DNA from 4 places in the Comamonas sp. AG1104 genome. Region 1 is predicted to be linked to each of the others. Evidence: predicted binding sites of a transcription regulator. Region 1 holds the regulator's gene; each other region holds the start of a gene.
The links. Region 1 encodes FNR, which switches genes on or off when oxygen is low (the NO sensors DNR and NnrR bind a similar motif). Its sites were predicted from a motif close to TTGATNNNNATCAA; they were not measured.

Region 1 (7,970 bases):
CCATGGCTTCATGAGGCGTCATTTCGTTGCCTTGCAGTGGCAGATTGCACAAGCGCTCAAAATTATTGACCAGCGCCAGGATCTGTCCGGCAATGTCCATATCTGCGGCCAGCAAGCCGAGTGGAAAGCCTGACCCATCGGCCCATTCATGATGCTGGGCGATGGCCGTCGTGACGGAAGGAGGATAGCCCATGGATAGAGCCAATGCCACTGACTCTCCGACATGACGTGCATACACGGTCTCTCGCAGAGGCGTGCGGCCCGTGCCTTGATTCAGTGCGTTGGCCGATGCGGAAATCTCCAGCCCCGGCTTGCCCATGTCATGCAACAGCGCCGCCGTGCCCAGATCCTGCAATACGTCATTGCGCAGGCCCAGCGTCTTGCCCAGCAACAGACTCAGTACGGAGACATTGACACCATGAACGCCAAAGGTGGCGCCCCCCGTATCCGCGAGCAGATGCAAACTCAGATCACGAGCCTGTGCCAGTTTGACGACTTGCTGCGCAACCAGCATATCCGTCGTTGTTCGAGCCTTCTCGGGGTTGACTGGCAACAAGGCCTGCACGTCATCAAATACGGAAACCGCGCCCAGAAACCTGGATTGCAGGCCCAAAATACTGTTGCGCCATGCATGCGCATCGTTCTCGGGGGGGCAAGGAGCGGGTTGAGGGTCTGCAGCCACAGACGCTGCCGCCTCTTCCAGATCACTTCTTGAGAGATCGACCTGAACTGCCTTGAGCTTCAGAGTCCTTAGTGTCTGCAACTGCTCGTCATTGACAATCTTGAAGCTGCTGACGGGAAATGGATGGCGCAACCAGCCAGTCTCCAGATGGACATACATGCCGATACGCAGTTGTCCGATATCAATAGCAACGAAACGATTCACTTTGAGCGCTACACACAAGATAAGACATTATTCCGCAGTTCCATGACTGCTCAACCATGACTAGGGTCTGTTGGGATGCAAACAGCATCAACAAGCCCCTCTTGTGTGACTTATCGGCACCAAAGGCTGGGTTTGTAGACCAGGTCCATCCACAAAGCCCAACTCGCAACACCAATCAGCATCAGACCTGCGACTCTAGTGCCCCACCTGGCCCGCAATGCATTGACATGTGACTGCCCCAATTGCCACAGCCAGGGTCCCGCCAGCAGCCACACTGCGCCGCCGACTGCAAAGGCTGCCATGGACAAAGCACCTTGCCAGGCACCGCCACTCAAGGCTGCCACCAATACCGCCGAATACAGCAAACCACAAGGCATCAGTGCCCAGGCAAAGCCGGCGGCCAGACTTCCGCCCGGCGCAGTGACCCAGGGCTGAACCCTGGCCCAGACGGAACGCCCCGCCCGCTCCAGCCAGGCTGGTTGCCGCGCCTGCACCACCATGGCCAGTCCCCAGGCCATTACCGCCACATGCATCAGCGTCCAAAGTCTCTGCAATGCCGTTGTCTGACTGGTCAGCCAGGCCAGACTTTCCATGGCCACGGCCGCAATCCCGCCCAGCAGGGCATAGGCAGCGATGCGGCCCAGATGAAACAGGCTAGTACGCAGCCACTGGCGTTTTTGCAGGCCGTGCACGGCAATGGGCTGCCCGCCACCGATGGGCTTCGCTGCTGTGACCACACTGCAGGGGGCAGCGCACATCACAAGACAATGGGGCCCACCCACGAGCCCCATGATCAAAGCAGTCCAGACCAGCGAAAACAACATGCGCTAGATGATGCGTGAAAAGCGGGCGCGGTTCCGGTCGGCCTGCAAATATCGGTCAAACAGCATGGCTACTCCGCGCACAAAAAACCAGCCCAGGCCGGTGACCTTGAAGCCCTCGACGGACAGTTCGACCAAGCCGTTGCGCTGCATCTCCGCCAGCGCATCGAGCTCCGCAGCGAAGTACTCGCGGAAATTGATGAGCCAGGCCTGCTCCATGGGTTCATACAGGACGGAGCCCTGGCACATGATGGACATGATGACGGCTCTGCGTACCAGATCGTCACGCGAAAGCGCCAATCCGCGCTGCACGGGCAGCACGCCACCATCGACGGCGTCGTAATACTCTTCAAGAGTCTTGACGTTCTGACTGTAGGTCGCGCCCACCTTGCCGATAGCCGATACGCCCAGTGCAATCAGATCGCAATCAGGCTGGGTGCTGTAGCCCTGAAAGTTGCGATGCAAGCGCCCCTGACGCTTGGCAATGGCCAGAGAGTCGTCAGGCAGTGCAAAGTGGTCCATGCCTACATAGACATAGCCGCCATTCATGAACGCATCGATTGCGCCGGAGAGCATGTTCAGCTTGTCCTGTCCCATGGGCAGGTCTGCCGATTCGATCCGCCTTTGCGGTTTGAAGCGCTCGGGCAGATGCGCATAGGCATACAGCGCAATGCGATCGGGGCGCAGCTCATTGACCTGTGCCAGCGTGCGCGCAAAAGACTCGGGCGTCTGTCTGGGAAGACCGTAGATCAGGTCCACATTGATGGAGACAAAGCCCAGGCGGCGCGCCTCGGCCACCAACGCAAAGACTTGCTCGGCGGGCTGCTCGCGGTGCACCGCTTTCTGCACCGCGGGATCAAAGTCCTGCACGCCAAAGCTCAGTCGATTGAACCCCATGTCCTTGAGAGCTCTCAGCCGCTCGTTGCTGACGGTGCGCGGATCGACCTCGATGGAGTACTCGCCCGCCGGATCCAGCTTGAAATGCTCACGCATCAAGACCATCAGTTGCTGCAACTCGGCATCGCTGAAGAAGGTCGGTGTGCCTCCACCCAGATGCAGCTGGCTTACGAGCTGGCCTTTGCCGCAATGCTCGGTATGCATGGCCAGCTCTCGACTCAGGTAGTCCAGATACTCGGCAGCCTTTTCATGATGCTTGGTCACGATCTTGTTGCAGGCGCAGTAATAGCAAAGCGACTCACAGAACGGCACATGCACATAAACGGACAGGGGCAAAGCGCGCGAGCCGGAATGCGTCTTGCGCTGCTTTAGTGCCAGTATGTAGTCGTCTGCACCAAAAGCCTCAACAAAACGGTCGGCTGTTGGGAACGATGTGTAGCGTGGGCCGGGGATATCAAAGCGGCTCAGCAACTCAGGCGTGACTGCGGTCATAACTGGGAGTTAGGGTGCGCCCACACACTGTATGGAGCATATTTCAATGGAAATCAGATCCTGAAAATCATGCCCAAAATAGGCAAAAGCGCATGTTTTTGAACGAATATAGGCAATGTGCCCCAAGGCAATCACCCTGTCCTTGATGAAAATCAAGAGACTTCAAGGCAAGTGCTGCGACAATTTGATCCATCTCATCTTCAACCACGAGGTCAATGACCAGCGCGACTCTCCACTCTGTGCCTGTCTGCGCGGTTGCAAAAAGCCCATGAATCTTCAGACCATCAAAGCATCCTGCTCCAACTGCAATCTGCGTGAACTGTGCATGCCCATGGGCCTGGACGATGAACAAATGGAGCGCATTGACGAGATTGTGGCCACGCGCCGCAAAATCAAGCGCGGCGGGCTGCTGTTTCGCAATGGCGAAGAGTTCACTTCCCTGTATGCCATTCGAACCGGCTTCTTCAAGACCAGCGTGGCCACCGAAGACGGACGCGATCAGGTCACAGGCTTTCAGATGGCGGGCGAAATCATTGGTCTGGACGGCATCGTCAACGACCACCACACTTGCGATGCCGTGGCCCTTGAAGACGCCGAGGTCTGTGTCATGCCGTTTGACAAACTGGAGCAGCTCTCGCGCGAGGTCACGGCCCTGCAGAACCACGTGCACAAGGTCATGAGCCGCGAAATCGTGCGCGAGCATGGCGTGATGCTGCTGCTGGGCAGCATGCGCGCAGAAGAGCGCCTGGCGGCCTTTGTGCTGAACCTGGTCCAGCGTCTGTCGGCACGCGGCTTTTCGAAGTCGGAGCTGGTGCTGCGCATGACGCGTGAAGAAATCGGCAGCTATCTGGGCCTCAAGCTGGAAACCGTGAGTCGCACCTTCTCCAAGTTCGCCGAGGAAGGCATCATCGAAGTCAAGCAGCGCCACCTGCGCATTCTGGATACCGAGGCGCTCAAACGCATCGTCAACAGCCAGCAATGCCAGAGCTGAACCGAGTCAGCAGATGCACTCAAGACAAAGCCCGCGGACAGCGGGCTTTTTTGTCTGGGCGAATTACTCGGGCAGAGGCTCGGAAACAATGCCGCCATTGAGATCGCTGACGGAGCGCCCCAGCATCACCGTCATCGCACCTCCCATCAGGGTCACGACCCAGAAGGCAAAAAAAGCGACCGTATAGATGGCCTGGCGCGACCAGTCCAGAGGGGAGCCCAGCCAGTGCACATCCAGCGGGTCCACAAAGGCAAAAACCACCATCTCCATGATTGCCGCCGCCAGAAAGGCCGGCCAGACAATCCACATCCAGCGTCGAGCATCCATCCTGATTCTCCTTGGGCTGTGGGCTTGGTCATATTTTGCACAACAGTGGTGACCATTCATGCAGGACTGCGGGCATGCACCGTGGCGGGAAACCCTGAATTACTCTCTTTTCAGTAGCACCCTGCGCCTTCCTAATAACAAAAAACCATTTATTGCTGCATCAACGTTAGACAGAGCATGCGCAGCACGCTCTGATTTTGATATCGGGAACAAAAAAGGCCGCAAAAGCGACCTTGGCGGAGCAAGCGCCGGAGCGCTCAGCGATCCAGCGGATGATCCTTGGCTGGAGTGGCCGCATGATTGCGGCCGGTGACTGCAGGGGCCATGCTTTTTTCACTTTCGCTCAGGCGCTGGTTGATTTCCATGCCATGGCGGTAGTAGTCAGGGTCAATCACGGGATCGGGCCTGCTCAGTGCGATGTATGCGGTGACAAAGCCGGCAATCACCACGATCACAGGGCCGGCGATGATGAGCCAGACATGGGCAAACTTCCACCACGGCTTGCCGTCCTCGGGGTGGATGATCTTGGCCGTTTGCGAGACCTTGGCTTGTGCTGCCGACATGATGAAACCTCTTTCCAAAATTCTGGCCACCCAGGCACATATGGCAAGGTGGCATAGATTGCTGCCGATTGGCAGTGTCCTTGTCCGGCCTCCGTGATGGCCCACGAAGACCGGCAAGACCTGGCATTAACGCGGCACCAGGAATACCGTCTTCTCGGAAATACGCCCTGCTCCGGCAGTCACTGCATCCACATTGAAGTGTACGGGGTGCGAGCCGGGAGCTGCTGAGCCATACGGAATCTGCAGCCGCACCGCAATGCCGCGCGTCTCGGCAGGGCCAACGGTCACTTCCTGCTCGGATGCGACTTCCAGATTCTCCAGGCCCACGGCGCTGATACGGTAGTGCTGCTCGGACTCGGTGGCGTTCATGATCTGCAGACGGTAGACGTTCTCCAGCTTGCCTCCCGCCACGATGCGCGAAAGCGCAGCACGGTCGCGAATCACGTCGACCTTGAGCGGCTCGCGCAGCACCAGACTGGCGATCATGGCGGCGCTCAGGGCCACCAGCACGGCCGAGTAGATCAACACACGGGGGCGGAAAATGCGGCGGATCACCTGCACCTGCTTCCAGGCCTTGGCCACGGCATTCTGAGTGGTCAGCCGGATCAGGCCGCGCGGATACTCCATCTTGTCCATCACGGAGTTGCAGGCATCGATGCACAGACCGCAGCCAATGCACTCGTACTGCAGCCCTTTGCGGATATCGATGCCCACGGGGCAGACCTGAACGCAAAGCTTGCAATCTATGCAGTCCCCCAGACCCTGAGCCTTGTAGTCAACGTCCTTCTTGCGCGGACCACGAGCTTCGCCACGTTCGGCGTCGTAGCTGACGATCATGGTGTCCTTGTCGAACATGGCACTCTGAAAGCGTGCATAGGGACACATGTACTTGCAGACCTGCTCGCGCATATAGCCAGCATTGCCGTAGGTGGCGAAGCCGTAGAACGCCACCCAGAAAATCTGCCAGTTGCCCTGGAAGGCCATCAACTCCACACCCAATTCACGGATGGGCACGAAGTAGCCGACAAAGGTGAAGCCTGTCCAGAGAGACAGAACGATCCAGAGAAACTGCTTGAGCGACTTTTTCCAGATCTTCTCCAAAGTCCAGCCGTTCTTGTCGATACGCATGCGGGCACTGCGATCGCCTTCGACCTTGCTTTCGATCCACATGAAGATCTCGGTGTAGACCGTCTGCGGACAGGAGAAGCCACACCACAGACGCCCGGCCACGGCGGTAAACAGGAACAGCCCCAGCGCGCTGATGATCAGCAGCCCCGTCAGATAGATGAAGTCCTGCGGATACAGCACCAGTCCGAACAGATAGAAGCGCCGGGCTCCCAGATCGAACAACACCATCTGGCGCTCGCCCCACTGCAGCCAGGGCAGGCCGTAGAAGACGATCTGGGTCAGAAACACCATGGCCCAGCGCCACCGTGAGAACACGCCGCTAATAGAGCGTGAGTACACTTTTTGCTCGGAAGCGAACATCGGCACCAACTCAGGCCCGCCCTCGTGAGGCTCAGGCGTGATCGGTATGACTTTTCGGGGCTTTCCCTGATCGCACGGCATCGCAGTTCCTTAATATTTTTGTAATTACTGAAAATTGAAACGCGAAAAAGGCGGTGCCAGAGCACCGCCTTTTAAGAACGCATTACTTCTGGTTTTGCGTATTCGAAAGACTCCAGACATAGGAAGCCAACACGGCAATTTGAGCCTCCGTCAACTTCTCTTTCTGGGCAGGCATCTCATTGTGCTTGCCGTTGTTGACAATGTTGACGATTGCCGCCTCACCCCAGCCATGCAGCCAGATGTCATCGGTCAGGTTAGGCGCTCCCAGTGCAGGGTTGCCCTTGCCGTCCATGCCGTGACAAGCCGCACAGGCCACGAACTTGGACTTGCCTTGCGAAGCCTTGACGGCATCGTGAGGGCTGCCCGAAAGGCTCAGCACATAGTGCGCCACATTGCGCACATCTTCCGCCGAGCCCACGGCTGCCGCCATGGGCGGCATCATGCCGATACGGCCGTTGGTGATGGTCTCCCTGATCTTTTCGGGAGATCCACCATGCAACCAGTCACCGTCCGCCAGATTCGGGAAGGACTTGCTGCCGCGAGCGTCAGAGCCGTGGCATTGGGCACAGTTGTTCATGAACAGACGCTCGCCAATAGCCATGGCCTGAGGGTCCTTGGCCATTTCTTCGGTAGGCATGCTGGTGAACTTGGCATACAGGGGCTCCAGGTCCGCCTTGGCCTTGGCCATTTCCTTGTCGTAGGCGCCGGTCTGGCTCCAGTCCAGCTTGCCGCTGAAGCCACCCAGACCTGGGTAGACCACAAGATAGCCCAGGCTGAAAACCACGGTGATCACGAACAGACCCATCCACCACTTGGGCATGGGGTTGTTGAGTTCACGCAGGTCTTCGTCCCAGACGTGGCCCGTGGTGTTGTCGCCCGAGGGAACGACCTTCTTGCTGGCCACCAGAATCAGCAGCAGCAAGCAGCCAAAGATGCCGATCAGCGTAATCGCCGCGACATACACCGACCAGAAATTGTTAATGAAATCGCTCATGGGATGTTCTCGTTGTGGTGATCAGACTCAGTCTTCCAGGAATGGAACCTGAGCTGCCTCGTCAAAACGGGCCTGGTTGCGGCGGGCATACGCCCACCACCAGATGCCCACGAAACACGCCAGCGATGCCAGCGTGGCCACGATACGCATGGTGGTGATATCCATTTCCAGCCCTTTCTCTCTTACTTGACAGCGCGACCAAGGACCTGCAGATAGGCAATCACTGCCTCCATCTCTGTCTTGTCCTTGACCTCGGCCTGAGCACCGGCGATTTCCGCATCGGTGTACGGGACACCCACCTTGCGCAGCGCGCTCATGCGCGTTGCCACGGCCGTGTCTTCCACCTTGTTGGCTTCCAGCCAGGGGTAGGCAGGCATGTTGGACTCGGGCACCACGTCACGCGGGTTGTTCAGGTGGATGCGATGCCATT
Region 2 (7,970 bases), 140 kb from region 1:
CCCGTACCGGCCTTCACATAGGGGTCCGAGCCTTCGCGGTAGCGCCAGAGGGTTTCCTTGCCGTTGACCACGGGCCAGCGCATGCCGCGTACCTTGTGATATTGGTCGAACGGTGCCAGATCGTGGCCGTGGCCACGTCCGAACGAGGCGTATTCCTCGAACAGACCTTTTTGCGGGTAGAAGCCAAAGGCCTTGGCTTCCTCGTTCTCATAGGCTGGATCCATATCGGCCAAGGGAAACTTGTCCACGTTTCCGTTGCGGTACAGCACCTCGAACAGGGTCTTGCCGCGCAACTGCGGTTTCTTGACCAGCAGTTCCTCGGGCCAGACTTCCTCGACCTTGAAGCGCTTGGAAAACTCCATCAATTGCCACAGGTCGGAGCGCGCCTCACCAGGAGCCTTGACCAACTGGTGCCAAAAGTGGGTGCGGCGCTCTGCATTGCCGTAGGCGCCTTCCTTCTCGACCCACATGGCCGACGGCAAGATCAGGTCGGCGGCCACAGCCGTGACTGTGGGATAGACATCGGAGACCACCACGAAATTGTCGGGATTGCGGTAGCCCGGATAGCCTTCCTGAGCCAGGTTGGCACCCGCCTGAATATTGTTGTTGACCATCACCCAGTAGGCGTTGAGCCTGCCGTCCTTGAGCGCACGGTTTTGTTCCACTGCGTGGTAGCCGGGTTTGGGGGGAATCGTGCCTTCGGGCAGCTTCCAGATGGTTTCCGCAGTCTTGCGATGTTCCGGGTTCGTCACCACCATGTCCGCAGGCAGGCGATGCGAGAAGGTGCCCACCTCACGCGCCGTTCCACAGGCCGACGGCTGTCCCGTCAGTGAGAACGGGCTGTTGCCGGGTGTGGCGATCTTGCCCAGCAGCAAGTGAATGTTGTAGACCATGTTGTTGGCCCAGACACCGCGCGTGTGCTGGTTGAAACCCATGGTCCAGAACGACACCACCTTGCTGTTGGGGTCTGCATAGAGTTCGGCAAGGGCCTTGAGGCGGTTGGCCGGTACACCCGTGAGCTTGGTTGTGTACTCGAGCGTATAGGTGGATACGAACTTGGCGTATTCCTCATAGTTGATGGACTTGGCACCGTTGGGATCCTTGGCGTTCTTGGCCGCCTTCTGCAGAGGGTGCTCGGGACGCAGCCCGTAGCCGATATCGGTGTTGCCGAGCTTGAAATTGCAGTGCTTGGAGACGAAGTCCTTGTTGACCCTGCCCGTGGTGATGATGTGGTTGGCGATGTAATTGAGTATGGCCAGATCGGTCTGAGGCTTGAAGGTCAGAGACATATCCGCCAACTCATACGAGCGGTGCTCGAAGGTGGACAGCACGGCCACCTTCACGCCTGGTGTGGACAGGCGCCTGTCGGTCACGCGAGTCCACAGCACCGGATGCATTTCCGCCATGTTCGAGCCCCAGAGCACAAAGGCAGTCGCGGCCTCGATGTCGTCATAGCAACCCATGGGCTCGTCCATGCCAAAGGTGCGCATGAAGCCGGCAACTGCCGAGGCCATGCAGTGGCGTGCATTGGGATCAATGTTATTGGTGCGAAAGCCCGCCTTGAACAGCTTGGAGGCTGCATAGCCCTCCCATACCGTCCATTGGCCGGAGCCGAACATGCCCACTGCGTCGGCCCCCTTGGCCTTGAGCGTCTTTTTGAACTGCTCTGCCATGACGTCGAAGGCCGTATCCCAGGAAACCTGCTGGAACTCGCCATCCTTGGCGTAGCGACCATTCTTCATGCGCAGCAGCGGCTTTGTCAGACGGTCCCCTCCATACATGATCTTGGACAGGAAGTAACCCTTGACGCAGTTCAACCCCCGGTTGACCTCGGCCTCAGGGTCACCCTGAGTGGCCACCACGCGGTTGTCCTTGACGGCCACCATGACGCCGCAACCTGTACCGCAAAAGCGGCATGGCGCCTTGGACCACTTCAGATCGGCGGCCATTGCACCTGCATCCTGGGACAGAGCTTCTATGGGTATGCCTGCAACGGCACCTGCGGCTGCGGCCGCAGATTGACGGACAAAATCACGCCTAGTGCTAGTCATGTGTTACCTCTTGGTTTAGCGACTGCCAGTTCTCAACATGCTGATAAACCAGGGATGCGTTGATTACGCCATCGAGCAGCTCAATCTGAGACACGCAATCAAGTATTTCCCTTGCATGGGGCGCTTCCAAGGTCACCACCAACTTGCCGGCCGGATGACTTCCATGTATTTGGGCGCCTTTGATCGTGACGATGCCAGCAGCTACTTGTGCCAATGCTTGAGGAAGCACATGCACAACCAGGCTGGTGATATGCAAGTCGGTATGAGTTTCAATGGGCTCAGATTCTTCATGCATGTGGAGGGCCACCGATGATCATCTGATAAAACCAGATCGCAAAGCCGTAAGACGCAATCAGTACAACGGCCAATATAGGTGCCATAACAACTGCGAGAAATGCGAAGCTACGCAACTCCTCGGTACGAGTCGATTCAGGCTGAGGTTCTGTCATTAGCAATCCCCCTTGGCTTGGATGCCTGAGCATCCGTGATTTGGCGATAGAGATCCGATAACGAACTTTGCCACGAGATTACCTACAAAATTGACTTGCAACAAGGTTCTTCTCGATTCGTTGCATTACATCAATTCCTTCATTCAGATTTCATTAAGTCAATTGACATTCAAGGAGATGCCTCGGGTGTTGACTAAATAGCTGGCTGACTCAAGCGCAGCTTGGAACAGCCCTCTGCAAACTGAATTTGCGCCTCAATCTCGCACTGATCCGTTGAAGTTGAGAAGTGGCACCGGACCTGAAACCGATAGCCGCCGTCTGCTGCTTGCTTGAAAACCGTCACTGGATCACCTGTCCGCCATAGAGTGGTAATCGAGGTTTCGTATGGCCGCATTCAGTGATGGAAATCGCCGGAAAGCCAAGCCTGCACAAGAAATTGCTGCAGACCGTGGATTCAGTGGCTCAATGCAGCGCAGGACCTCGCGGCATTCAAGACGCGCTCCTTTCAGCCAGGCAATGAATGACAACGAGACTCATGCGAATTCAACCTGGATTTGTGCAAGCTCGAAGCATCGCCGTACCGAGCACGATGTGCGTCGAACCAAAAAGCGCTCCACAAAAGCGCTTTATAGGAGCAAAGTATTTATGAGCGAAGCTCTGCATCTGCTCGTCCATCAACCTGCATTGGACTACCCCTAGGCTTGTCTACCTGCTCAGGGAGAGTCCAATCGCAATCCTGGTGTCACCTATAAGCTGCTCGTAATAGGTTGCGATGTGATGCGGCAACCACTGCTCAGGGGCTCAATCATCTCCAGCAGTCGCTTGTAGCCCGTGCGCTGCACCCGCCACTGGCCGGCGACCCTGGTATAGCAGTCCTCGTACAGTGCACTGCCGGTGAGTATGGTCTGCTCATCCAGATTGATGAACAGGTCATTGAGGTACCAGATGCCGGTGGCCGCGTCACCGTTGACCTGGATTTCCGGTGTGTGCCCGTTGTGCATACCAAAGCGCCTATGGGTGAAGGCATTGCGGTAGAAGATCATGGCTTCATCGATGCCATTGATCTCATACTGGTAAGTCGGGCTGTCGAAGCGGATATGGACATCATCGGCCAGAACGGTTTTCAGAAGCTCCAGATTGCAGGTGTCGATGCCGCGAAAGTAGCGTGCCTTGAGCTGTTTGATTTCTTCAATATCCAGAAGAGTTTGCATGCGGTTCTCCTCTGGAGTTTAGTGAGGCAGGTAATGGCCGCCACTGACGTCCAGTTGGGCGCCGGTCACCACGCGCGCATAGTCGCTGGCCAGATACAGCGCGGCAGAGGCGCAATCGGCATCGTCGGGAATCTCGTTGCGCAGGGGAATCTGCTGGGCAATCACATTGACCAGCGATTCCATGGGCACGCCCTGGCGCTTGGCTTCCGCCTGGAAATAGCCTTTGACCGGTGCGCCCCACATCCAGCCGTTGTAGGTGCTGTTGACACGGATGCCGAAGGGGCCAAGGTCTTCTGCCAGATATTGCACAGCGGTCTTGAGCGCGCCTTTGGATACGGCGTAACCGGCTTCGAGCTGATTGGGGCGGCGCGTTGCCATGGTGTTGATCATCACAATGCTGCCGTCTTTTTGCTTTTTCATCTGTGGCACCACGGCCTGGGTCATGTTCATGGAACCGTAGAGATTGACTTCCATGACCTTGCGCCAGTCATCCATGGAGGAGTTGCTAGAAGATCCCCAGCTCCCGTGGGCATAGGCCGAGTTGATCAATGCATCAATGCGGCCGAACTTGGCGATGGTTAGCTCTGCAAGCCGCTGGCACTGCTCGGGCTGCGAGATATCGGTGGACACCTTGAGCGTCTCGCAGGAGTGGCCGGCATCGCGAATCGCTTGCTCTGTCTCATCCAGCATGGACTGCGTGCGGGCTGCCAGCACCACGGCTTTGGCCTGATACTCCGCCGCACGCAGGGCGAGCTTGATGCCCATGCCGGGGCCGATGCCAGAGATGATGATGACTTTGTCTTTCAGAAGCATATGGGTCTCCTTGGATTTATAGTCTGGGGTTTTCTCAGAATGCAGCCCGGGTGCGGGCAAAGTGCAGCTCTTCCGCGCGGTGCTTGACATCCTCAGCGACCTGGTCAAAGGCGATCTTTACCCAGGCACCATGCTCGCGCATGATGGTGTCGGCGTTCAGACCCAGGAACTGGTCGGTGGTGAAGTAGGTGCAGCGGTTGGCGTCAATTGCCTCTATGTATTGATCACGGCGCGCTGCGTCCTTGTTTTCGGGCACGGGGCGCTGTTCCCAGGACAGCAGTTGCTCGGGCTCAAATGCGACCAAGTATTCATTGACAGGCCAGACTTCTCCCGTCAGCGGGTGGCGGGTTTTCATCTCGACGAGGTCATTGAGCTTGAGCCCACAGCGGATGTCGGGGCAGAAGCGATTCCAGAGGTGATAGTTTTCCAGATCCGCAAGCACTTCCCAGACCACGCTGGCGGGCGCATTGATTTCCACCTTGATGGAAGTGACGAGGTTGGCAGCTTTGGTCATCTTGGATGTCGCTTCAGTTGATGGGCTTGGAGGTGATCTGCAACTGCTCGCTCAGTGGCTCAACGGTTTCAAGCAAGGTCTTGTAGCCCGTCTCTGCAATCCACCAGCGGCCATCGCGCTTGACATAACGGTCTTCATAGATCGCACCGCCATGCATATGCGTTTTCTCTTCGAGGTTGATGAAGACGTAGTTCAGATACCAGAGCGCAGTAGCTTCCTCTCCCATGACCTCGATCTCCGGCGTGTGGCCGTTGTGCATGGCCAGGCGGGTTTTGGTGAAGGAGGTTCTGTAGAAGTCCAGCGCCTTGTCTATGCCCTCCAGGTGGAATTCATAAGCAGGGCTTTTGAAAGCCAGCTTGATGTCTGATGTCAGCATGCCCCTCAGCAACTCCAGATTGCAGGTGTCGATGGCGCGAAAGTAGCGCGCCTTGAGCTGTTTGATTAGCTCAATGGCTTCTAAGTCCAACATATGTCTTGTCTCCTTTTGTGATGAGCCGGTCTTGGGTGCCGACTTGATAAAAGCTGCGGATGATGCAGTCCGGGCTGCTGAAGTCCATGATGAGGTCCTCGGATTCGGACATGTATTGCTGCCGCAGGCGCAACAGTTCTTCATCCCCTTGGGAGTCATGGAAGCCATCAGCACTGCCAATGAGGAACTGGCGCCAGCTGTCAGCCGAATACCGCTCGGGGCGCCGCGGACTGAACATGATTTTTTAGCTGCCGCCACCTCTTAGCTTTGGCTTTGCAGATGCCTGGCTCGATACAGCGCGTAGTCGCGTTGCATCTGCTGCTCGCTCAGGCCAAAGGTCTCCAGGCTGTAGTCATGTCCCGCACGTTTTTCACGGCCATTGCTGGAAAGCCATTGCTGCGCATCGGTGCGGGCTTTCTCGGTGAAGGGCATCTGGGCGAACTGATAGACAGCCTCCAGCACCTGCATGGGCTTGGCCACGGTGTCCAAGAAGTGGATATCCAGAAAGCGCCGGCTGTCCTGCTGCTCGCGCACCTGCATGGTGTGGTGAATACCACGCGCCATGCGGCTGTTCCACTGGCGGCCTGCAGCGCTTGGGTCGGGCTGGTCGCTGTAGATCTGCCACAGCGTATGCGCCATGCTGGCCATGGACGGGATGGTCTGCGCTGGCTCGCGATGGGTCAGAATGACCTGAGCCTGGGGAAAGACGGACAGCAGAATTTCCAAAGTGTGCAGATGCTGCGGGGCTTTGAGCAGCCAGCGCTGGCCCTGCGCCTCGCCGCGCTGGCTCTTTTGCCATTGCAGAAACTGCAGCATCTTCTTGAGCTGGGTGTAAACGGGGCGCTGATCCTGCTGATCGAGCCAGGTGGTGTAGCTGGGCACATCAGCGTAAGCGTCCATGGCGCAGAGAAAGGAATGCTCCATGAGCATGAATTCCTCGTCGCACAGCGTGGCGCTCATGGGGTGGATGGACAGAATCTGGGGAATCGCCTCAATCGTTTGAGCGACCTCTGCTTTGGCCATGGTGATGCGTTTTTCGCAGTCCTGCGGGCCTTCTCCGGTCAGTGGTGCAGGGTAGCGGGTCTCCCACCAGGCAACAGAGTAAAAGCGCGGGTCTACGGCCAGTGTTCGTTGCAGCATGGTGGTGCCGGTGCGCGGCAGGCCCACTATAACCAAGGGGTCTTCGATCTCGATCTTCGAGATTTCTGGGAAGCGCTGGAGATAGTCCTCCATGAGCAGGCGATTGGCCAACTGACCCACAAGTCTCTCGCGCATCATGACAATGCCGGTTGCTGACAGCTTGGCCTCGGTGTTCAGGGCGCGCGTCAGAACTTCCAGCGCTTGCCGGTAGTTGTCGTTGCCAAAATCTTTGAGGCCTGGGGCACGCTCACGTGCAGCATGCAGCAGTTCTTCGACGTGCAGAGTTTGGGGTGTCACAGGGGTATTCATACAGTCTCCAGCAACTGGTCTATCGAGATAACTTTGGTGGTGGGGTGGCACTGCTCCTTGGCGCCAACCCAGCGCAGGCACATGGTTCCCTGGCGTAGACCGGCTGTCTGTAGCCAGTTGGCAAGGCCGGGGTCTTTTTCACTGAGCACCAGAGTGACGCCGCCGCTCTCGTCGTACTGCGCCTGATGCTTGTTGATGCAGATCTGGTGGTAGCGGTAGTCCAAAGACTCCAGCCAGTAGTTATTGATCTGCAGATTCCAGAACGAGCATTCCGGCACCTTGTCGATATGAATGACAAGGGCCTGGTCCTCGCTCAGTTCCCAATGCGAGTGGTAGTAGAAGATATTGGGATCGCCGCCCACGGACTGGCAGTAGGCCTGATCGGCTGGCGGCAACTGATTGCTATGGGGTTGATAGCTTTGTGCCCAGTCTGCAAAAAGCTTTGCGGTGTTTTCGACAAAGGATGTCACGCGCCGCAGCGACTGCGCCAGCACTTGCGGGTCCAGCGGGCCAGGGGTGTCCGTGGTGCCAATGCGCTCGATGGCGAGCTTGGCGGGCACTTCGCTTTTGCGATCCATGAAGGTCTGGCGCACCAGCAGCGACACCGAGGCATCTTCCATGGGCAGCCAGTTACCCGGCTGCGGGTCACGGCTGACGATGAGTTCGAAGTCGCCGTTCTCGTCAGTCTTGAGCTGTGTAGCGTCGATAAACCCGGTGACGACCATGCGGCCATCGGTTTCATAGCCGCCTTTTTGCGTGCAAAAACTCAGGTAGGAAACACTGCCCCGGTTGCCCTGAATGCGGTACTTCATGGAACCGTTGAGGCGCGAGTATTCGTAGATGTTGTCCGGATTGTCCGCACCAATCTTGGCGGTTTCGTGCGAGGTCTTGAAGAAGCTGGGAAACGCCGGGTCGGCGAATTCCACATGCATCTCCAGCGCGATGCGCAGCAGTCGGGTCAGATAGCGATAGCCTTCTGCCCGCGTTGCAGGGTCGGCAGGGGTTTCGGGACGC
Region 3 (7,970 bases), 130 kb from region 1:
AGGCATCAGCCTCGAAATAGGAGATATGGCAGGCAGGCCTCAGCGCACGCAGAGCCGTCACGCCATACAGGCTGAACTCCTGCCAGCCCGCATCTCCCGCACCATCTTCAGCTTGCCTCCAGTACCAGGGGTGGCTCAGTTGCTGGGCCTGGCACCAGTCCCAGCCTTCGGCCAGCCACCATTGCGGCTGACTGTAGCCGCCATCCAGCACAAAGCGCAGAAACTCGCCATTGTTCACGGGCCTCGATGCAATCTGCGCAGCTTGCACATAGACGCTGTGCCTGGGCATTTCATTGTCAAACGCAAAGCTGCCGCCGCCATGACCTATGCTGTAGATGCCCGCCTCAAGTGGCAGCCATGTGAGATCAGCATAGGCCTGCACGAAATTCTCCTCTGCTACCCCATCTGACGCATAAGCAGGCCAGAGCGGGTGACAAGAAAGCAAATGCTTGATATCGGTGAGCATCAACTCCTGATGCTGCTGCTCGTGCTGCAAGCCCAATGCGACGAGCTGAGCAACGGCCTGCTGCGTCGTCGGGCTTTTCTCTTTCATATCGGCCATCAGCGCCAGCATTTGCTCATCCACCGCAGCGCGATAGGCCATGATCTGCGCCAGAGCCGGTCTGGTCAGCAACCCCCGCTGGGCTCTGGGATGGCGTGCACCCACCTGCTGGTAATAGGAGTTGAACAGCATGCGAAAGCTGCCGTCAAAAGCCTGATGCCCTGGCTGGTGCACGGCCAGTACAAAGGTTTCGAAGAACCAGCTGGTATGGGCCAGATGCCATTTGGCAGGACTGGCGTCCGGCATGGATTGCACGCAGGCGTCTTCTGCAGACAAGGGGGCAGCCAGCTTTTGTGTGCAGGCCCTCACCCGCTCGAACTCCTGCGCCAGCACTATCCAGTCCCTGGCAGCAGGTGCCATGAAAAATGGCCGCGCCATGGTTTCAGGCATGGGCATGAATGACGGCAAACCATTGCTGCTCATCGGTCCAGACCCTGGGTTCGGCAAATCCCGCGCAAGCCAGCATGGAGAGGAAATCGGGCAGCGGGTATTTGTAGCTGTTCTCCGTATGAATGGTCTCGCCCTGAGAAAAATAGCGCAGGCCCTGAGGCCAGCACACCATGACGGGGCGACGGGCGCGCAAATGCATCTCTATCCGCGATGTCCGGCTGTCGAAGCGCGCCTCATGCGCCCAGTCCTGAAGATTGAAATCACTGCCAAGCAGACGGTTCACATGATTGAGCACATTGAGATTGAATTCGGCTGTGACGCCCTGCTCATCGTCGTAAGCGGCTATCAGAACCGGTACCGGCTTGGGCAGATCAATGCCAATCAGCAGCCCGCCGTCGCCACCCAGAAGTGAATGCATATGTCTGAGCATATGCAAAGCCTGTCGCGTATCGAAGTTGCCGATCGAGGAGCCTGGATAGAACAGCTCACGCCGCGTCTGTGGCACGCCTGACGGCAAATGCCAGTCTCCCGTGAAATCCGCCGCAACTGCACGAGCCGTAAGTCGCGGGAAGTCATGCTCCAGCCTGGCCACAGCGGCCTGCAGAAACTCGACCGCAATATCCACTCCCAGAAACTGCTGCGGCCCCACGCTGCGGCACAGGCGTCGCACTTTTTCGCAATTGCCCGCTCCCAGCTCTATCAACACCTGGCAACCCGCCATGGCCCGGGCGATCTCCAGGTCGTAGCGGGCCATGATGGCAGCCTCGGTTCTTGTGGGGTAGTACTCGGGCAGCTCGGTTATCTGCTCAAACAGGTCGCAGCCATGCGCGTCATATAGGAACTTGGGGGAAATCTGCGCCTGCCGCTGCATCAGCCCCTGCGCCAGTTCATAGCGCAGATGCGTCGGGGAGGTATACGCGTCCATGAAGGGGCTACTCTCGCCCTGAAGCGGTGGAGGTCTCAACGAGGACGCCAGAGGCAATGGAATGCGCCCTGCGCGTGATGCAAACTCTATCGATGCTGCCTGCCTGTCCGGTGTCGCGCGCATGCTGATCCTCCTGATGAGCCGATCGCGCGATGCAGCCATTGCCCGCGCCATCACTGCCAAGCCTGCTTTAGACCCTCAGCCTAGCGCGGCCGGCAATCGGCAGAAGTAGGACTGAAGCCAGCGATCCTTTTACTGCATGCGCATGCAGCAATGCTGACAAAGTCAATACTGGTCAAAGAAATCAGCAAAAAAAATCGGTACCCCGCGCAGGCGGAATACCGATCTAAACATACACCCTAGCCTCCGAAATCATCAGGCCATGCCGACCTTCTGACTCCGATGCACCACAGAGCCTGCGGTGCGTGCCTCGCCTGCGGGAAGAAGGCCGCAGACAAGAACACTCTTTGCCGTGAAGCTATCAGAAGCGATAGCCCACGCCCACACCCACCAACCATGGGTCAACCTTGAACTTGGTGTTTTCAAACACGCCTGCACCTGTGACCTTGGTACCCAGATAAACCTTCTTGATGTCGAAGTTCAGCGACCAGTTCTTGTCCAGCGCATAGTCGAAGCCGACCTGCAGCGCGCCGCCAAAGCTGTTCTTCTTCACGGTCACGGCACCATCCAGGATGTCCACGTTCGAGAAGCGTGTGTAGTTCACGCCGGCCCCCACATAGGGCTTGAAGGCCCCGAAGTTGGTGAAGTGGTACTGCGCCAGCAAGGTGGGGGGCAGATGCTTGAGCGAACCGATCTTGCCGCCATTCAGGCGCACATCATGCTTTTGAGGATAGGTCAGCACCAGCTCTGCCGCGATGTTGGGCGTGAAGAAGTAGGACACGTCCAGCTCAGGCATCCACTTGTTGTTGATGCTCACGCCTGCGTCTCCGGCAGCGCCACCGTTGTCGCTGTCCAGATGCAGAGCGCGCACGCGAACTTGCCAAGGGCTGGAGCCGTCAAACGAAGATTGGGCAAAAGCGGTACCGGCCGTCAGGGCGCTGGCAACAGCAGCAATCGCGATCAGAGTCTTTTTCATGGGTTCTTTCCTTGATGAATTGGGTGAGTGCAATGCTTTGCATCCCTTGGCATCCATTGAAGCAAAGCCACTGCCACACGGGTTTGTCCCAGGTCAACCCGCACACCAACACCGCAAAGAAAAAAGCGGACGTTGCCCATCGGCCACGTCCGCCCAAGACACTGATGAAGCGCAAAAATGTGCGTCAGCAGTGATGGTAGTCGTCAACTCGGATGAGCCAACCTGGCTGGTCGCAGCTTGTGCCACAACTCCATGCACACCACAACCGCACCGCCAATGACGGCCCCAACCAGCACATGCACCAACACCGGCCCCAGCGCTGCAACAATACCGCCCGTGGGCACAATCACCTGCTCTATCCAATGTTCGACAGGCTTTATGCCGTGCACCAGCAAGCTACCGCCCACCATGAACATGGCAGCCGTGCCCACGATGGACAGCCCGCGCATCAGCCACGGGGTAAAAGCAATCAGACCACGGCCCATGGCGTTGGCAGCGCTGCTGCTCTTGGCCATCAGCCAGCCGCCCACATCATCCATGCGCACAATGCCGGCCACCAGTCCGTAGACGAACACGGTGATGCCCAGAGCCACGGCGATCAGCACCGCAGCCTGCTCCCAGATGGGCTTGGTGGCTACCGTACCCAGCGCGATCGCCATGATTTCGGCCGACAGAATAAAGTCTGTACGCACGGCACCCTTGACCTTCTGCTTTTCGTACTCCATCGGGTCCATCTGCTTTTCACGCGCGGCACGCACCGATGACGGTGCAACACCTTTATGGGCAGCCTCCTCGGCATCCACCACGGCCTCATGCGCATCATGCTTTTGGTGCTTGTGAAACAGATCCAGGATCTTCTCCACGCCTTCGAAGCACAGAAACGCGCCCCCCACCATCAGCAAAGGCGTGATCAGCCAGGGCACAAATGCGCTGATCAACAGCGCTGCGGGCACCAAAATAGCCTTATTCATCAACGAGCCCTTGGCCACAGCCCAGACCACGGGCAGTTCCCGGTTGGCCTTGACACCCGTGACCTGCTCGGCGTTGAGGGCCAGATCGTCGCCCAGCACGCCGGCCGTCTTCTGCACCGCCACCTTGGTCTGGGTGGCCACATCGTCGAGAATCGCTGTGCTCTTGCCTGCGGCAGTCTTGGTCATCAAGGCCACGTCGTCCAGCAAGCTAGCAATATCGTCTAGCAACATCAAAAGGCCGGCACCTGCCATCGCTTCTCCTGGTGGTTTACAAAGTCGCCATCATGCCTGCAAACCATGCAGAGACTGCGACAGGAAATTTCCAATCAGCTGTGCGATCGGCGTGGCTCGGACTTTGCAGCGACAATGAGCACCCTCATCGAACGGAAACCCTGTGACTCAAGCCATCGCTCATGCCGAACTGATTGCCAGCTACCGCAAACTTGCCGCAGAGGCCGCCAAGAAGGCGGAACTGGTCAAGGCCGCAGCGGGCAAAGGTCCCAAGACCATTGCAACGGTCAGCGAAACCGCAGCCAAGGCCGCGCGCCGCCGCGATGTGATGGCCGCCAGGCTGGCCAGGCTTGGTATCGATCTGCCGGACTGAGCCCCAACAAGCAGCCTTCGTCGGGAAGTCTTCTTATTTGCTGGTCTTGAAGCCCTGTGTCGCCGCCCAGGCGGCCACATCGTCGCGGCGGATGGCCGCGGCCATGAGCTGCGGAAAGGCATCGGGGGTGCAGGCAAACGAGGGCACGCCCAGTGCCGCCAGCTTGGCCGCCAGTTCCGCGTCATAGGCAGGAGCTCCCTCGTCGCTGAGCGCCAGCAGCGTGATGAACTGCACGCCCGCTTCCACCAGCTCGTTGGCGCGGCGCAGCAGGCCCGACTCCACACCGCCTTCGTAGAGGTCGGAGATTAGCACCAGAATGCTGTTGCGCGGCTCGCTGATCAGCCCCTGGCAATAGCCGACCGCACCGTTAATATCGGTGCCGCCGCCCAATTGCACGCCAAACAGCACATCGACGGGATCGTCGAGTTTTTCCGTCAGGTCGACCACGGCCGTATCAAACACCACCAGCTTGGTGGCCACGGCCGGCAGACTGGCCATCACAGCACCGAAGATGCTGGAGTAGACCACCGAGTTAGCCATGGAGCCGCTCTGGTCAATACACAGGATCACCTCGCGCTGCGGGCGGCGCGCCTTGCGTCCATAGCCAATCAGCGTCTCTGGAACAATGGTCTTGTATTCGGGCTGCCAATGGCGCAGGTTGGCGCGTATGGTGCGATTCCAATCGATTTCTGCATGGCGCGGGCGTCGGTTGCGCTGGCTGCGGTCCAGTGCCCCGGCCACGGCACTGCGCATGGGCTCCTCGAGCTTTTTCATCAGCTCGTCCACCACCTTGCGCACCACCAGCCGCGCCGTGGCCTTGGTGTTCTGCGGAATCACCGAGCCCAGCGAAATCAGGTCCGCCACCAGATGCACATCGGGCTGCACGTTCTCCAGCATTTCGGGCTGCAGCAGCAGCTCGCGCAGATTCAGACGCTCCATGGCATCGCGCTGCATGACCTGCACGACCTGGCTCGGAAAGTACTTGCGGATATCGCCCAGCCAGCGCGAGACCGAAGGCGAAGAGTTGCCGCGTCCGCCCTTGCGCGATGCCAGCTTGCTGTCTTCCTCATACAAGGCGGCCAGCGCCTGGTCCATCTCCTGCAAGCGGCCCGTCACACCGCCGCAACTGGCATCAGCGGGGCTGCCCAGCACCATGCGCCAGCGCTGCAGCCGCGTGGTGGGCTGCAGCTCTTCGGACTCCTGTTGCGGCTCGGTCGCCAAATTTGCTGTTTGCTTCATCGTCACACCTTGGCCGCGGCCGCATCAAAATCGGTAGCTGCTTGGGCTTGTCCCATCAGCGCCTGAGGCAGATTCAAGCCCAGCAACTCATTGAGCATGGGCAAGGCCAGCAAGGCACGCGACTCATCCCAGGGCGCAGCATCGTCCGCAGCGCCCACAGCAGGATCGGGTGCCGCTGCGCCTCCCACAGGAGTTCGCTTGACCTTGTCACCCAGGCTTTGCCGCTCGTGATTGCTGAAGGTCGAGAAGCTGCGTCGCACCAACGGCAGAATCTGTGCAAACTGCACCTCGCCCAGACCGCTGAGCCAGGCATCGACAGCACCCCAGATGGACTCGTCATGCAGCAATACCAGCGCCTGCCGGTTCAGAAAACCGTCCAGCCAGGCCGCCACATCCATGGGCGCCGCACCCAGCGAAAGATTGCGGTTGAACTGGCGCACGATCTCGGCGCTTTCCAGCAACTGCTCGTCCAGCAGCAAACGGCAAGCCATGCCGCGCAGCAGTGCCGCAGCGGCATCCCCCATGGCCAGGCTGCGCAGCGCCAGGCGCCAGGCATCCACCGCCTGCTGCGCCTCTGCGTCGCTGGTGCGCAGACGCAGGGCTTCGTGCGCCGCCAGCACCTTGGTCTTCATGGAAGCCGCCGCATCCTCGTCCATGGCCATGCAGGCGACAGGCAGGCCGATGGCCGCGCGCAGCACCAGCGAATCGATCACGCCGGCCAGCAGGGCTGTATCCGTCTGGCGCACGCTGCCGTAGCGATAGACATTGGCCAGCGGTGGCAAGGCCTGCAGCAGTTGGGCCACATCGCCCGTGGTGGCTGCACGCTGGGCCAGCGTGGCGATCAGGGCTTCGACCAGCTGCGGCAAATCGGCCAGCAACGCATCGTCGATGGCCTGCGCTATTTCGGGCAGCGAGGTCTCGGGCGTCAGGCTGGAGCGCAGCTTGGCCGTGGCGGCCTGGGCCACGGTGGCGCCGTGCACGCTGGCCTCGATGATGCGTACCGCCAGCTCGGGCTCCCACTGCAGCTGCCAGCTTTCGCGGAATGTGCCCCGGTTGCGCTGGGCATCGGTGGCGCGCACGCCCCAGTCAATGCCGAGCAGGCGCAGACGGTGCAGAAAATGGCTGCGTGCCAGATCCGTGTCCTTGCGCAAATCCAGCGCCAGCAGCTTGCTTGCCGCCTCGGGCTTGAGGCGCAGCGACTTCTGCTGCTGCTCGATATCACGCTGCAGCGGCACCTGGGGAACATCGGCAGGCACCTGGCCCAGCACATGACCGACGGTCAGTTCCTCATCGATCAACCTGAGCGGTGCGTCCTCGCCCATGCAGATCACGGTGACGATGGCCTCGTTGATTTCCTCCAGGCCGGGCATGGGCTGGCCGCGCAGCGCCGCCAGACTCTCGGACAGTCGCGTGGCCTCGATGATGTGGGCGCTGGAGCAGTCAAGATCCTTGTCGCGCAGCAGATGGGCCACGCGCGTGAGCCAGCCAGCTGTACGCAGCGTGGCCGGAGAAACCGCGTTTTTGATAGCTGTTTGCGCTTTACCATCAAGCGTTTGAGGCTGATTTAACTCCAAACCCGGGGACGACTGATAGCACTGCCACAGATGCTGGTACCAGCCCGGAGAAGTCACGCCCGCGCCATAGCCGCTGCTGCTGGCCAGGTTTCGATAAGTCCAGGGGGCCCAGGTCGCCATTACCTTGGCCTTGGGCAGGCCCTTGAGCAGGGCGCTGTCGGCCTTGGCCGTCACGCTGGCCTTGAGCACCGGCACATGCCAGGCGCCACAAACCACGGCAATGCGCTGGTGACCGGCTTTGATCGCCTCGCGAATGCACTGGCGCATATGGGCTTCGCGCAGTGCTTCGCGCTTCATGTATTCCTCGCCGCGCCAATGCTCGCCGTCCTTGGACAGTTCTTCGCGAGCTGCCGCCATCACCTCTCCAATGCTTTCAAACAGTGCTTCGCTGTCGCCTCGCTCCTCGACCAGACGGTTCCACCAACTCTCGCCATCGTCAAAGCCTGCGGCATGGGCCAGCCAGTCCAGCGGATCGCGGTGCAGGTGTTGAGGAGCCGGTGCGGGGAGGTCCAGCTGCGGTTCATGCTCGTCACCATCCTGCATATCCGCCAGCGTTGCGGCCTCCGCGACATCCGGTGCGTCCTGCTCCGAGTCCGGGACCGTCGCCGC
Region 4 (7,970 bases), on a different contig from region 1:
GTTGATCGTCATTTTTCTGGCCCTGTTGCTCGTCAACGGGCTGCACGGCTGGCTGCAGCGCATAGGGCTGGGGCGTCTGCCCGGCGACTTCCGCTTTCGCCTGTTCGGCAAGGAGTTCTTCCTGCCGGTGGCCAGCACGGTGCTGCTCAGCGTAGTGGCCGCGCTGATTGCCCGCTTTGTGAAGCTCTGAGATCGCAGCCACGCTCTGACGCTGGCCGACTTGAATCTGCAGGCTTTGGCTGCACATACGGGCCTGAGCCCGAGCAGTGCCTGCTGGCATCGTCAGACATTGCCAAAGAAAGCAAGACTTGCGCAAAGCGGGTTCAGGCAAGGCGCCTGTCTCAGGAGGCGGGCCGTTGTCGCATTCTTGTTTGCGTGAATCCCAGAAAGGTTGCCCCGTGTCCGAATCCCTGCACTACGTCTGCCCTCATTGCCACACCACCAATCGCATCGCCAAAGAGCAACTGGGTAATCAGCCCGATTGCGGCAGCTGCCACCAGCCGCTGGTGACGGGCGAGCCCGTGGCCCTGGACAACGACAGCTTTGCCCGGCACACCGGTCGCAGCCAGTTGCCGGTGGTCGTGGATTTCTGGGCCCCCTGGTGCGGCCCCTGCCGCATGATGGCGCCGGCCTTTGCCCAGGCGGCGCAGCAGCTGGCGGGGCAGGCGCAGCTGGCCAAGCTCGATACCGAGGCTTATCCGCAGGCTGCAGCACCCTTTGGCATCCGCAGCATTCCGACCATGGTGATCTTCAAGGAAGGCCGGGAACTGGCACGCATCTCCGGGGCGCTGCCTGCAGCGGAGATCGTGCGCTGGGTGCGATCGGTGAGCTGAGCGGCGGATTTTCGCGCTCCCGGCTGCATCACCAGGGCATGGCCTGCGGTGACACGGCCGGGGCGCCAGCCTGGTTCAGGCGGCGATGTCCAGCACCACGCGGCCTTCGATCTTGCCTTCGTGCATGCGGGCAAAGATGTCGTTGATGTTTTCCAGCTTGTCGGTGGATACGGTGGCCTTGACCTTGCCCTGAGCTGCAAAGTCCAGCGACTCCTGCAGGTCCAGGCGCGTGCCGACGATGGAGCCGCGTACCGTGATGCCCTTGAGCACCATGGAGAAGATCGGCAGCGGAAAGTCGCCGGGCGGCAGGCCGTTGAGCGAAATCGTGCCGCCGCGACGCACCATGCCCAGCGCCTGCTCGAAAGCCTTGGGCGACACGGCCGTGACCAGCACGCCATGGGCGCCTTCAATCTCTCTTTGCAGATAGGCCGCCGGATCGGTGGTCCTGGCGTTGACAGTGACGGTTGCGCCCAGCTGACGCGCCAGAGCGAGTTTGCTGTCGTCGATGTCGACCGCCGCGACGTTGAAGCCCATGGCCTTGGCATATTGCACGGCCATATGTCCCAGGCCGCCGATGCCGGAAATCACCACCCAGTCACCGGGCTTGGCATCGGTGACTTTCAGCCCCTTGTACACCGTGACCCCGGCGCAGAGCACGGGAGCGACGTCGATAAAGCTCACGTTCGATGGCAGATGGCCCACATAGTTGGGATCGGCCAGTGCGTAGTCGGCAAAGCCGCCGTTGACCGAATAGCCGGTATTGGTCTGAGATTCGCACAAGGTCTCCCAGCCGCCTATGCAGTGGCGGCAGAAGCCGCAGGCGCTGTGCAGCCAGGGCACGCCCACGCGATCGCCTTCCTTGACATGCTTGACGTTCTTGCCCACTGCAGCCACATAGCCCACGCCCTCGTGGCCGGGAATGAAGGGCGGATGAGGCTTGACAGGCCAGTCGCCTTCGGCAGCATGCAGATCGGTGTGGCAGACGCCGGAAGCCGCGATCTTGACCAGGATCTGATCGTCTGTCGGTCGGGGCACCGGCATTTCTTCAATCGTGAGCGGCTTCCCGAAGGAGCGCACCACGGCGGCTTTCATGGTCTGGGGTAAGGACATCAGAGCACCTCCTTGAAGTAGAAGGCAAGGCCCAGACCTGTAGGCCGGACACTTGCCTGTCAAAGAACCATGCCGGTATGGCATGGGGGTTGCAGCGGGTTTCGTGATCCGCTGCATGGCCCGGGCGGAGCGAACCGCCGCAGCCGTCTCGTACTGTGCAATGGCTGCAGCATACCTTCTTTGACTTAACTCAAGCGGTGCCCATCCCTACCCCGTTGGCCTCGGCGCGCGGACTGCTAGGCGCCGCCTTCCAGATAGGAAGCAATCGCCTGCTCGCGCGCCTTGCTCACTGCGTCGCCAATGGCCTTGCCTTTGAGGCCGCGCTGCGCTGCCGCCTGGGCAACGGGGGCGGTTTCCACGGCCAGAGCCGCCGTCAGGGCATTGCCCAGGCGCTGGCGCTGCGGGTAGGCCGCCTCTTCAAAGCCCAGACGTCCGCGTGCGTCGCATTCGCAGGCCAGCAAGGCTTCCTCGAAGCGCTGGGGCTTGCGGATGGCATCGCAGCGCTCCAGCAGGCGCAGCAGGGCGGCGGCATTGAGCTCGTGGCTGCGATGGATGTTGCCATGCTCGCGTGCCACGACCTCGGCCAGCTCCTTGCAGTCGTTGGGCACGCGCCAGCGCTCGCAGACCTGCAGCAGCAGGCGGGCGCTGCGCTGTTCGTGGCCGATATGGCGGGGCAGTACATCGGCCGGCGTGGTGCCTTTGCCGAAGTCATGGCACAGGCAGGCAAAGCGCACGGACAGCGGTGTCTGCAAGCGGGCCGACATGTCCAGCACCATCATGGCATGCACGCCGCAATCGATCTCGGGGTGGTACTCGGCGCGCTGGGGCACGCCCCAGAGCTTGTCGAGTTCGGGCAACAGCCGGGCCAGAGCTCCGCATTCGCGCAGGATGTTGAACATGCGCGAGGGCTGGGCCTCCATCAGGCCGCGGCTGATTTCCTGCCACACGCGCTCGGGCACCAGGGCATCGACCTCGCCGGCCGCCACCATCTCGTGCATGAGTTCCATGGTCTCGGGTGCGACGGAGAAATCGGTGAAGCGCGCCGCAAAGCGGGCCAGACGCAGAATGCGTACCGGGTCTTCGCGGAAGGCATCGGTCACATGGCGCAGCACGCGATCCTTCAGATCCTGCTGGCCGCGATAGGGATCCACCAGGTCTTCGAGGTCGCCGTTGCCTGTCCAGTCTGCGGGAGCAGCGATGGAGTTGATGGTGAGATCGCGCCGCGCCAGGTCTTCTTCCAGCGTCACATCGGCGGCGGTGTGGACCACAAAGCCGCGATAGCCCATGCCGTTCTTGCGCTCGGTGCGCGCCAGCGCATATTCCTCATGGGTCTGGGGGTGCAGAAACACCGGAAAGTCGCGCCCCACGGGCACGAAGCCGCGCGCGCTCATCTGCTCCGGCGTGGCGCCAACCACCACCCAGTCCGTATCGTTGACGGGCAGGCCCAGCAATGCATCGCGCACTGCGCCGCCTACCTTGAAAACCTTGAATTCACTCATGCTGCAATGGTAGTGGCTGCGAGCCGGCGTGCAGATACCGCGATTGCGGGATTGCGGACTCAGCGCTGCTGGCGATAAGGCTCTTCGAACTGCAGAAAATCCTGCTCGGCCAGAGCCGCCTGAATCCATTCCTGGGTGGCGGGCAGCTGGGTGATGCGCTGTATATAGGCGCGTACCGGGGCCGAGGTCGGCAGGCCGTAGCTGTTGATGCGCATGCACACCGGCGCAAAAAAGGCATCGGCAATGCTGAAGTGGCCAAACAGCATGGGGCCGCTGGCGATGCTCAGCAGCGGGGTCCAGAGTTCTTCGAGCTGCTGGACATCGCTGCGCAGATCGGCATGCTCGGCCCAGAGCCGGGCACCGGTCTCCTGCAACTGGGCTTCGATATTCATGGGGCAGAGGCTGCGCAGTGCACCGAAGCCGCTGTGCATCTGTGCCACCAGGCTGCGCGCACGGGCGCGCTGGGCCACGGTCTGCGGCCATAGATGCTTTTCCGGGAAACGCTCGGCCAGATATTCGCAGATGGCCAGGCTGTCCCAGATGACCAGCCCCTCATCGACCAGCAGTGGCACCTTGCCGGTGGGGGCGAGTGCCAGCGCCTGCAGCTTGAAGCTGGAGTCGGGCGCAAAGCTGTCAAAGCGCAGTGTGAGCTCTTCGAAGCTGATGCCGCTTTGGCGCATCAGCACCCAGGGGCGCATGGACCAGGATGAGTAATTCTTGTTGCCGATATAGAGCTTCATGGCGGACTCCTGTGTGATTTGCCGAGCAGCTTATCAAGCTTGGGGCGGGCGGTCTGTGTGTTTTGATTCCACAGTCATGCCGGGGCGCTGCGGCTGATGATGTAATTGGCACCACTATGGCAAATACTTCCACTTCTTCTGCAAACCTGGCCGCGCATGTGGCAGGGGCTGGTCACCACAAGGGCGCGCTGGTGCTGTTCTCGGGTGGCCAGGACTCGACCACCTGCCTGGCTCAGGCCCTGGCCATGTTCGAGCGTGTGGAGACGCTGGGCTTTGACTACGGCCAGCGCCACAGTGTGGAGATGCAGGTGCGCGCAGGCGTGCGCGAGCAGCTGGCTGAGCGCTTTCCCCAGTGGGCGCCGCGTCTGGGCGAGGACCATGTGCTGTCGCTCGATGTGCTCAAGCAGATCGGCGGCTCGTCCCTGACCGAGGACGTGGCTTTTGCCATGCAGGCCGACGGCCTGCCCAACACCTTTGTGCCGGGCCGCAACCTGCTGTTTCTGACGCTGGCCGGTGCGCTGGCCTATCGGCGCGGCCTGACGGTGATCGTCACCGGCGTCTGCGAGACCGATTATTCGGGCTACCCCGATTGCCGCGACGACACCATGAAGGCCCAGCAACTGGCACTGAACCTGGGCCTGGAGCGCCGGCTGCGCATCGATACGCCGCTGATGTGGCTGGACAAGGCCCAGACCTGGCAGCTGGCCCATGATCTGGGCGGCAGCGAGCTGGTGGAGCTGATTCGCACCGAGACCCATACCTGCTACCAGGGCACGCGCGATGTGCTGCACGAATGGGGCTATGGCTGCGGCAGCTGCCCAGCCTGCGAGCTGCGTGCATCGGGCTGGCGCAACTGGCGCGCCAGTCAGTCTAAAACTTGAAATTGATAGCTGCTTGCGCTTGATAAAAAAGGACTTCAGACTGATAAAGCTCTGAAGTCCTTTGATTGAATACGGTAAATGCTCCTTCATAAGGAGCATTTTTTTGACGAACCCGATCAGGCGCTGGGCCGCGTGGCGATCTGCCCAGCCTGGATCTGCGCCGTCATCTGGCTGAGCCAGGTCTGGCTTTCCGGGCGCTCGAACAGAAAATCCCAGATGGCATCGTGCTGGCGCGGTGTCAGGCCGAGCGCGCCATGGCGGCGCATATGGGCTTGCAGCCGCTGCAGCTCTGGCGCAGTCAGCGGCAGCTGCATCACGGTCAGCGGAGGGCGCGGGCGGTAGCGGCGCTGGGGAATGTTCTTGCGGGGACGACTCATGGCAAAGCAATCAATGCGATTCAAAGTTTAGACAGGCCAGACCACGCCGTTGTCATTGAGGATGGCATCCAGCGGCAGGTCATGGGCCTCGGGCTGGAAGTCATCGACATAGCCATTGGTATAGCCCAGACCGACGGTGAACGGGCGCGGGCTCAGCTCGGCCAGCGTGCGGTCATAGAAGCCGCCGCCATAGCCCAGGCGGTAGCCGCCGGCCGCGTAGCCTACACAGGGGACAAACAGCAGCGTGGGCACCAGCAGTTCGGTATCCTTGGGCTTGGGAATGCCATAGGCGTCCTCCTCCATCGGGCAACCGGGGTACCAGGCGTGAAAACTCAGCGTCTTGCGCTGTTTGTCTATCACCGGCAGCCCGATTCTGCGCCTTTGTGGAGTACCCTGTAGCTCGCCGTCTTCCTTCCAGCGATGCAGGGCTGGCAGCGGATCGAACTCTGCCTTGATGGGCCAGTAGGCACCAATCACGGTATCGGGCCGCTCCATCAGCCAAAAGCGCATCACCTGCTGCAGCGCATCGGCGCGTTGCAGGCGATCTGGAAGGTTGAGGCGCAGTTCAATCAACTTGCGGCGTAACGCTGCTTTGTCCATCGGATAATTTCCTCCATGCACTGGCTGAAGATTTTGACACCGCTTTGTGCGGCATCCCTGCTGACTGTAGCTGCTCCGTTTGCGCAGGCACAGAACCCGGGCGATGCCGTGTTGCTGGACATGCAAAAAGCATTCCGCAGCCGCAATCAGACGGCGCTGACCCAGCTCCTGCCTCAGGCTGCCGGTCACCCTCTCGAACCTTGGGCCGCTTACTGGGAACTCAAGAACCGCCTGGAAACCGCATCGCCCGATGAAATCCAGGGCTTTCTGAACCGCTATGCCGGCACCTACCAGGAAGACCGCTTGCGTAACGACTGGCTGCTACTGCTGGGCAAGCAGCGCGACTGGAACACCTTCAGTCAGGTCTATCCCAAGTTCCGCATGCGCGACGACAAGTCCGTCACCTGCTACGCCCTGCTGGCCGACGCCTTGCAAGGCCGGGGCGCGCCCAATGTGGGCCAGCAGGTGCGCGATCTGTGGATGGCGCAAAAAGATGCCGATGACGGCTGCACCACGGCTGCCGGCCAGCTGTATGCGAACAAGCTGATCACCGACGCCGATGTCTGGCGCCGTGCCCGTGTGGCCACAGAAAACAATCGCCAGAAGGCGGCCCGTGATGCGGTGGCCATCGTCGCTCCCGAGTCCGCCGACCAGGTGGCGCAGGTGTTTGCCTCGCCCGCCAAATACCTGGCAGGCCAGAGCAAGGCACGCGGGCGCGAGCGCAAGGAACTGGCCCTGCTGGCCCTGATCCGCATGGCGGCCAGCGACCCCGATGCGGCCGCCACGCAGATCGACGGCGGCTGGGGCGCCCAGCTCAACGGCGAGGAGCGCAACTGGGCCTGGGCCGTGGCCGGCAAGCAGGCTGCCTTCAAGCTCTCGCCCGATGCCAATAGCTATTTCGGCAAGGTACGCCGCAACGAGGACCTGAGCGACGACCTGCTGGGCTGGAAGGCCCGTGCCGCGTTGCGCGCCGGCGACTGGAAGGCCGTGCGCCGCGCCATCGACGCCATGGGGCCGGAGCGCACCGACCCGACCTGGGCCTACTGGAAAGCCAAGGCCATGCTGGCGGGCCGCCCCAATGCCGAGGAAAAGGCCGAAGCCCGCCAGCTGCTGGAGGACACGGCCGGCAGCAGCAGCTTCTACGAGCAGCTGGCGCTGGAGGAAATCGGGCAGCGCATCACCGTGCCGCCCGCGCCCGCACCGTTGACGGCGCAGGAAAAGGCGGCGGCGCGCAGCAACCCCGGCCTGAGCCGCAGCCTGTATGCGATTGGCATGGGCCTGCGCGGCGAAGGCGTGCGCGAGTGGAACTACTCCACCAATCTGCACCAGCCGGGAGGCATGGAAGATCGCGAGCTGTATGCGGCGGCCGATCTGGCCTGCGAGCGCCAGGTCTGGGATCGCTGCATCAACACCAGCGAGCGCACCAAGACCTTTGCCGACTGGAAGCAGCGCTTTCCCATGCCCTATCACGACACGGTGCTGGCCAAGTCGCGCAATATCGGGCTGGATCCAGCCTATGTCTATGGCCTGATCCGTCAGGAGAGCCGCTTCATCATGGATGCACGCTCCGGCGTGGGCGCTTCGGGGCTGATGCAGGTGATGCCGGCCACGGCGCGCTGGACGGCCAGGAAGATCGGCATGACGGGCTTCACTCCCGACATGATCAACGACCGCGACACCAACATCACCATCGGCACCTCCTATCTCAAGCTGGCGCTGGATGACTTCGAGGGCTCAATGGCGCTGGCTGCCGCGGGTTACAACGCCGGCCCGGGCCGCCCGCGCAACTGGCGCAACGGCCCCACGCTGGATGCCGCCATCTGGGCCGAAAACGTGCCCTTCAGCGAGACCCGCGACTATGTGAAGAAGGTGCTCTCCAACACGACCAACTATGCGGCGCTGATCACCGGCCAGCCTCAGTCGCTCAAAA

Region 2: a site for FNR is predicted at 2,591-2,604, ahead of napE (periplasmic nitrate reductase, NapE protein). Genes of this name have one in related genera too.
Region 3: a site for FNR is predicted at 3,057-3,070, ahead of DFO48_RS00730 (OmpW family protein). Genes of this name have one in related genera too.
Region 4: a site for FNR is predicted at 2,124-2,137, ahead of adhP (alcohol dehydrogenase AdhP). Genes of this name have one in related genera too.

Annotation. Positions count from the first base shown of each region.
Region 1 covers NZ_QQAS01000001.1:281,711-289,680, reverse strand. The annotation lists gene DFO48_RS01305 (HD-GYP domain-containing protein) at 1-886, opposite strand, end outside; gene DFO48_RS01300 (sulfite exporter TauE/SafE family protein) at 997-1,710, opposite strand; gene hemN (oxygen-independent coproporphyrinogen III oxidase) at 1,714-3,096, opposite strand; gene fnr (fumarate/nitrate reduction transcriptional regulator Fnr) at 3,365-4,087, shown strand; gene DFO48_RS01285 (hypothetical protein) at 4,151-4,414, opposite strand; gene DFO48_RS01280 (FixH family protein) at 4,672-4,977, opposite strand; gene ccoG (cytochrome c oxidase accessory protein CcoG) at 5,104-6,546, opposite strand; gene ccoP (cytochrome-c oxidase, cbb3-type subunit III) at 6,629-7,540, opposite strand; gene DFO48_RS01265 (CcoQ/FixQ family Cbb3-type cytochrome c oxidase assembly chaperone) at 7,568-7,705, opposite strand; gene ccoO (cytochrome-c oxidase, cbb3-type subunit II) at 7,723-7,970, opposite strand, start outside.
Region 2 covers NZ_QQAS01000001.1:422,649-430,618, forward strand. The annotation lists gene napA (periplasmic nitrate reductase subunit alpha) at 1-2,051, opposite strand, end outside; gene DFO48_RS01915 (chaperone NapD) at 2,044-2,346, opposite strand; gene napE (periplasmic nitrate reductase, NapE protein) at 2,339-2,500, opposite strand; gene DFO48_RS01925 (nuclear transport factor 2 family protein) at 3,247-3,711, opposite strand; gene DFO48_RS01930 (SDR family oxidoreductase) at 3,730-4,524, opposite strand; gene DFO48_RS01935 (SRPBCC domain-containing protein) at 4,559-5,038, opposite strand; gene DFO48_RS01940 (nuclear transport factor 2 family protein) at 5,052-5,507, opposite strand; gene DFO48_RS01945 (hypothetical protein) at 5,485-5,745, opposite strand; gene DFO48_RS01950 (sulfotransferase) at 5,769-6,956, opposite strand; gene DFO48_RS01955 (DUF1214 domain-containing protein) at 6,953-7,970, opposite strand, start outside.
Region 3 covers NZ_QQAS01000001.1:152,314-160,283, reverse strand. The annotation lists gene egtB (ergothioneine biosynthesis protein EgtB) at 1-958, opposite strand, end outside; gene egtD (L-histidine N(alpha)-methyltransferase) at 945-2,000, opposite strand; gene DFO48_RS00730 (OmpW family protein) at 2,359-2,973, opposite strand; gene DFO48_RS00725 (DUF808 domain-containing protein) at 3,177-4,196, opposite strand; gene DFO48_RS00720 (hypothetical protein) at 4,339-4,548, shown strand; gene DFO48_RS00715 (VWA domain-containing protein) at 4,582-5,787, opposite strand; gene DFO48_RS00710 (DUF5682 family protein) at 5,790-7,970, opposite strand, start outside.
Region 4 covers NZ_QQAS01000003.1:401,743-409,712, reverse strand. The annotation lists gene DFO48_RS10375 (DUF2905 domain-containing protein) at 1-190, shown strand, start outside; gene trxC (thioredoxin TrxC) at 399-833, shown strand; gene adhP (alcohol dehydrogenase AdhP) at 909-1,943, opposite strand; gene DFO48_RS10360 (multifunctional CCA addition/repair protein) at 2,180-3,442, opposite strand; gene DFO48_RS10355 (glutathione S-transferase family protein) at 3,502-4,182, opposite strand; gene queC (7-cyano-7-deazaguanine synthase QueC) at 4,299-5,063, shown strand; gene DFO48_RS10345 (hypothetical protein) at 5,180-5,440, opposite strand; gene DFO48_RS10340 (5-formyltetrahydrofolate cyclo-ligase) at 5,468-6,040, opposite strand; gene DFO48_RS10335 (lytic transglycosylase domain-containing protein) at 6,056-7,970, shown strand, end outside.